One region of the Shewanella sp. cp20 genome, then DNA from elsewhere that is predicted to be linked to it. Evidence: predicted binding sites of a transcription regulator. Region 1 holds the regulator's gene; the other holds the start of a gene.
What was found. The regulator sigma-54, encoded in region 1, starts transcription at its own class of promoters, with help from an activator protein. The targets are predictions, from matches to a motif close to GTTGGCACGNNNNTNGNNT.

Region 1 (3,209 bases):
AACCAGTACGGCCACGGGTTGATCTATGTTGGTCAGCCGCCCGTGAGGAATCGCGATACCATTGCCTATACCTGTGCTGCCCATTTTCTCTCGAGCCAGAAGGCTTTCAAAAATTTCTTGAGAGGAGAGGGTAGGGTACTGGACAGCGGCTAAGTCGCTGATAAGCTCCAGTACCTTTTTCTTACTGCCCGGAGTGGCGCAGGTGGTGCACTCCGGCCGCAGGATGGTACTCAGTTCCATCGTTAATGTTTAGTAAGCTTCTCTTTGTGTTTAATGACCTGACGATCGAGTTTGTCAATCAGGGAGTCTATCGCGGCATACATGTCCGCATGTTCGGATGTTGCGAACACTTCTCCGCCGCGGAGATGTAACTTTGCCTCAACCTTCTGTTGCAACTTTTCGACATTTAATACAACGTGCACATTATTGATCTGATCGAAATGACGTTCAAGCTTTGTGAATTTCTCTTCGATGTAGCTTCGTAGAGATTGGGTGATCTCGATATGGTGCCCAGTCAGGTTTATTTGCATAAAGATAGTCCTCCAGTTTCCAGGTTTGTTTTATAAGCTCTTGCGCTGATTCGACGGCGGTATCAGCATCGCTTCGCGATACTTGGCAATGGTGCGTCTAGCTACCTTGATACCCTGTTCGGCCAAGAGTTGAGCCATCTTGCTGTCGCTCAATGGCTTTTTCTGGTTTTCCGCAGCAACCAGCTTCTTGATGAAGGCGCGTATTGCTGTTGAAGAGCACTCTCCGCCATCGTCGGTACCGACGTGACTGGAGAAGAAGTATTTGAGTTCGAAGATCCCTCTCGGGGTATGCATATATTTTTGTGTGGTCACACGCGAGATGGTGGACTCGTGCATCTCCACCGCCTCGGCAATGTCGTTCAGTACCATGGGCTTCATCGCCTCTTCGCCAAATTCGAAGAAGCCTTGTTGGAAGTCGACGATACAGTTGGTCACCTTGAGCAGGGTCTCGTTGCGGCTCTCCAGGCTCTTGAGGAACCATTTGGCTTCCTGCAGGTGGCCACGAATAAACTGGCCATCAGCCTGGCTCTTGGTGCTGCGCGCCATGGCGGCATACTGCTGATTGACGTTGATCTTGGGCATGCTGTCGGGATTGAGCTCGACCACCCAGCGTCCCTTCTTCTTGGTGACAGTCACATCCGGGATCACATACTCGTCGCGGCTGGCGGTGATGGCGAGGCCGGGACGGGGGTTGAGTGTCTGGATCAGGGCGATGGCATCTCTTAGGTCATCTTCTTTGAGTTTGGTCTTGCGCATCAGCAGACGGAAGTCGCGGCCGGCGATGAGATCCAGATGTTCCTTGATCAGCATGCGGGCATTGGCGATATGCGGCGTGTCGTCGCTGTATTGGGCGAGCTGAATCGTCAGGCATTCGCTGAGATCCCTTGCCGCCACGCCGATGGGATCGAAGTGTTGTACCCGCTTGAGAACAGCCTCGACCTCGTCGAGTTCGATCTCAGGATCGCCCATGGCCTCGAGAATATCTTCACAGGTCTGGGTCAGGTAACCACGCTCGTCGATGGCATCTATGATGGCGGTGGCGATGGCCAGATCGTTATCGGAAAAGGGGGTCAGGTTCTTCTGCCATTCAAGGTGTTCATACAGGCCTTCGCTGGTTTCACCCTGAAAAGGCATGTCGTCGTCACGCATGGCGCCCGAGCTGGAGTTGGGCGAGGCGGTATAGACCTCGTCCCAGGTGGTATCGACCGGTAGCTCGTCTGGCATGGAGTCCTGGGTCAGGGCGTCAGAGGTCTCGACACCTGAATTATCCTGGCTCGAATCCAGCTCTATCTTGTCGTCGTACTTGGTGTCGAAGTTGTCGCTGACGGCATCATCTTGCAGCTCGACGTTGGCGCTCTCCTGCTCTTCGTCCAACTCCAGTAGCGGGTTAGATTCTAATGCCTGCTGGATCTCCTGCTGCAACTCTAATGACGACAACTGCAACAGACGAATGGCCTGTTGTAGCTGGGGCGTCATGGTGAGATGCTGACCCATTTTGAGCTGAAGTGACGCTTTCATCGTACTGCTATTCCCTTGTTTCTAATTATAAAATGAGAAAGCTCTGGCTATATGTGCCGGACAAATATATCGAATAGTCGCTAAGGCCACAATCTAAGATAGGTTTTTCTGTGTGGCCCCGTTATAAGATTAACTATAGCTTGAATTGTTCACCTAAGTACACTGCTCGTACTTGCTGGTTGTCTAAGATTTCGGCGGGTGTGCCTTCGGCGATCAGATTACCATGGCTGACGATATAGGCTTTCTCACAGACATCTAGTGTTTCGCGCACATTATGGTCGGTGATCAACACCCCCAGGCCACGATTCTTGAGCTGTTCGATGATCTTCTTGATGTCGATGACCGAGATGGGATCGACCCCGGCGAAAGGCTCGTCGAGAAGAATAAATTTAGGGTTGGCGGCCAGCGCCCTGGCGATCTCTACTCGGCGACGTTCACCGCCAGAGAGTGCCATGCCGTGGCTGTCACGGATGTGGGTGATATGGAACTCTTCCAGCAGGTGTTCCAGTTCCTCTTCGCGGCCGTCGTTGTTCAGGTCGCTGCGGGTCTGCAGCACGGCCATGATGTTGTCGCGTACCGAGAGCTTACGAAAGATGCTGGCTTCCTGAGGCAGATAACCTATGCCCTTGCGGGCGCGCAGATGCATGGGATCCAGCGTCAGGTCGTCATCGTCAATAAAGATGCGGCCCTTGTCGCTCTGCACCAATCCGACGACCATGTAGAAGGTGGTGGTCTTGCCGGCGCCGTTTGGCCCCAGCAGGCCGACGATCTGCCCGGTCTTGACCGTGAGGCTCACGTCTTGGACAACGGCACGACTCTTATAGCTCTTGGCGAGGTTCTCCGCCTTCAAGGTTAGGTGTGTCATTGTTTTTCCTGTTTGGGCTGTTCGGGTTTCTGTTCTGGCTGGATCTGCTCCTGATAGTTCTCAGGCTGAATGATGGTGATCACTCTGTCTTTGCCGCTGCTCTCGGCGATCAGCTGTTGCTGCTCTATGTTGTAGCGGATCTGCGAGCCTGTGACCTGGCTGCCTTCCTGTTCCAGGGTGGCGTCGCCGATCAGTGTCAGGGTGCGGCTGGACAGCTCGTAGCGTATCTCCTTGGCGCTTGCAGATGCTGGGCGGCCATCTTCCATCACCTGAGTGTAGGTGGCTGGGTTGCCGGT
Region 2 (3,209 bases), on a different contig from region 1:
TAAAATTCGGGTAACTGCTAAGTGTCTTCTTTGCCTGCACTGGATCAATTTTTTACGCTTTATCATCAAGCCTATAGCGACAAACTGGGGGAATCTCCCCGCTATTTCCCCTTAGGGGAAGCCTCAATCTGCGTCCTGGCGTGCGATCAGGAAAAGGTGGAAGCGTCGCCCGAGCGCTCGGTGCAGTGGCAGGCGGTAAGACGTGAACGCCAGGGGCAGTTTGACAACATAGAGCATGCGCTCTCCATCAAACTGCATCCGAGCATACAGGCCTTCTATGGGCGCTATTTTTCGGCGCCGCTGATGTTTGACTCAGACTTTGGCGAAGGGGAGCTACTACAGCCCTGGAATCAGCAAGACTTTGAATACTTACAGCAAAATCTTATCGGCCACCTGATGATGAAACAGAAGCTGAAACAGCCTGCGACCTGGTTTATCGGCGTGCTGGGGGAAGGCGACGAGATGTTGGTGGTGGATAATGAGAATGGCAGCGTCTGGATAGAGATCCCGGGTGAGCTGCCTCATCGTCAACTGGCCGATAGCCTGGAGGATTTTATTGCTTCTCTTAGCCCGCGAGTCTGTCCGCCGCAGAAACCGGTCGAAGTCGCTATGCCCGAGACAGATCATCCCGGGATCTGGCAGCGACTCAAGACCATGTGGCGCCATCTGCGCGCTAAGGGCTAAGCTCAGCGTTAAAAAATAGTCAGCTCACAAAGGCACATAGCGGTGAAGAGACGCCTTGGTTGAAGTGACCATTTGCAGAGACGTATTGATTAAAGGTGATCCCAGGAGATGTTGGAGACAATGCGGCAGTTATCGCATTTGAAGTGGAACAGATCCAGCAGTGGTGTCTCCTGTAGCCAATGGGGGTTACCGCAACGTGGACAGGGTCTTTGCTGCTCGGCGGCCAGACTCTCGCCCCCTACACGATAGAGATAGTAGTAGGTAGGGATCTTGGTGAGGTATTCGATGCGTCCACGCAGATCCCAGCCGCGACGAAACAGGTCGCTGTCGCACTGACTCAGTTCGTCTAAGGCGGCAAACTCTGCCTTAGTGGCCGCCGCCATCTGCAATTCATCACAGGCCTGCCATTCGGTTTGCCACTTGATCACCCGCTTGTGATCGCCGTTAAAGGTCGCCGGGATCCGATACAAGGGAATGGGCTGCAGGGTATCACCATTTCTCAGGGGAGAGCACATATGCACATAGCTGGTGTAGAGTAGTTGCCAGCTGGGTGTCTCTGTGCTGCTGACTTCAGAGTTGATATCCTGACCGATATATTTTTCTCTTGGATGCAACAGTTTGGCCTCGGTGAGTTCTTCGAGGGCATAGTTGACCCAGGGGCTGTTGAAACGTTTGGCCAGGCTGCTCTTTTCCGGTAACAGCAGACGTACCCTGAATTCACCTTCGTTGAAGGCCACGGCAAATTCGCGTCCCAATACCTGACCATTGGCGCGGTAGGCTTCGAGCAGACCATTAATGGCACGCTCAGCGGCCGTGATGGTGGTGTTGTCAAAACACTCGAATCTGAGTTCCACCACGTGCATCAGCAATCACCCTTGTCGTTTAATTTGGCTTCGAGCTCGGTGATACGTTTAATCAAGATCTCTTGATTGGCAGTGAGCTTAGCGACCTGCTCAGCCAGCTGGGCAAGACTCGGCGCCGCCTCTGCACTCTGAATACTTGCTGCAGGTGCCGCTGCGCTGACCACTATCGCCGCCTGTTCGTCGGCCGACATTGATTTAAAGCGTTGTAACCCTTGTACCAGTATGGGCATGGGAAGCGAGTTGCCGAGACTCGCCTTGATTAAGGCCAGGCTGGGGGGCTTACCCGCCAGACTCAATTTTCGTGCGGCGACCAGCACCTGTTCGAGAGGACTCATGATTGGTGAAATTCCTTACTTTTTAGCCTGGCTGACATAAATTAAAAATCAGATTTATCTTAACGTTTTGATAAATAAGGATATATCTGTTTGGCATAAGCTTTGCTTTACCTGAATCCAGTTATAATAGATAAACAGGACGTGAAAGTGAAAACAAAATTAACAACAGCATTGGTCTTAGGCGCCGCCAGTTTAGCGCTATCTGGGTGTGTATTGAATGTGGGCGAAGGCGACAAGGGATGGAGCACAGGCAATTCTTGGGAGCGCGTGCAGGAGCAGAACCGCGTTAATCTGTCTAAGTTATCTTTGGGGATGACCCGCGATCAGGTGCTGACATTGATGGGCACAGCTGATTTTAACGAGGCCTATACCAAGCAAGATAAGACGATCAACGTACTCTACTATCGTACCCAGCGTACGCGCGAAGATGGCACGACCACCAAGGATGAGTGTACACCTATCGTGATCACGGATAACCGCGTCGTGGGCTGGGGCGAGAAGGCCTACCACAACATGTAATGGAATAAGTTAACCTTTAAAGGCAAGCCAAGTTGGCTTGCCTTTTTTGTTTAGGTCTTTTGCTGTTAAGCCTTTTGGCGGCCTTAGTTCGTTGCGCTATAAGGTGATACTTTAGGCCTATAGCCTAGGCTCTAAGCTGGGCATCGAGATGATCGATCACCTCTGTCCACATGGCATCTTCTGCTAAGGCCTCGGCTAAAAAGTGCCTCTGGGCCTGAGACCAGAAGGGCGCCTCGGCAATATGGATCTCCGCGGCGATGGAATGTTGCTTGATAAAAGCCTCTACGGCATCGGGGTCGCTCGGCAGGCCGAGTTGATCAAATAAGCTGGCTAGATCGGGTTGTGTTATATCCATCTTATCCCTCGCTTGTTAGTAGTAATGAGGTGCTCCTATTTAGTATGCAATAAATTGATAAAGTTTCGAATCGATTAAAGTTTGCACTTTTTTACGAGCTTGTTACATTGGACAATGTTGATCTAGATCAAGGAATAACAGCAATGATGACAACAGCTACCCCACCTGTTAATGAAACCTATAAAGCTGTCTATTTAACCGCCGAAGACCTACGTGTCGCCGCCTCGATTCTCTATAACGCCTACCATGATGATCCCTTCTTTATTGCCGCCCTGCATAAGGGAGACAAGGCGCAATATGAACAGAAGCTGCGTGGGGCTATTCGCGAGGAACTGCATACTCTCTGGCAAGAGGAGCAGGCTTTGATCGGCCTGTTTGAGGAGGAACGCCTGATTGGCTTGGCCTGTATCGTGACCCAACAGGTGCCTTTAGGGGAGGCCAGATATTGGCATT

Region 2: a site for sigma-54 is predicted at 1,972-1,990, ahead of DB48_RS05315 (DUF3192 domain-containing protein). Genes of this name have one in related genera too.

Annotation. Positions count from the first base shown of each region.
Region 1 is NZ_JPII01000026.1:4,964-8,172, forward strand. Features, by position in the region: gene ptsN (PTS IIA-like nitrogen regulatory protein PtsN) at 1-240, opposite strand, end outside; gene hpf (ribosome hibernation promoting factor) at 243-530, opposite strand; gene DB48_RS08850 (RNA polymerase factor sigma-54) at 561-2,048, opposite strand; gene lptB (LPS export ABC transporter ATP-binding protein) at 2,182-2,913, opposite strand; gene lptA (lipopolysaccharide transport periplasmic protein LptA) at 2,910-3,209, opposite strand, start outside.
Region 2 is NZ_JPII01000017.1:146,863-150,071, forward strand. Features, by position in the region: gene syd (SecY-interacting protein) at 22-684, shown strand; gene DB48_RS05305 (Zn-ribbon-containing protein) at 774-1,547, opposite strand; gene DB48_RS05310 (hypothetical protein) at 1,547-1,882, opposite strand; gene DB48_RS05315 (DUF3192 domain-containing protein) at 2,030-2,401, shown strand; gene DB48_RS05320 (DUF2789 domain-containing protein) at 2,526-2,756, opposite strand; gene DB48_RS05325 (GNAT family N-acetyltransferase) at 2,900-3,209, shown strand, end outside.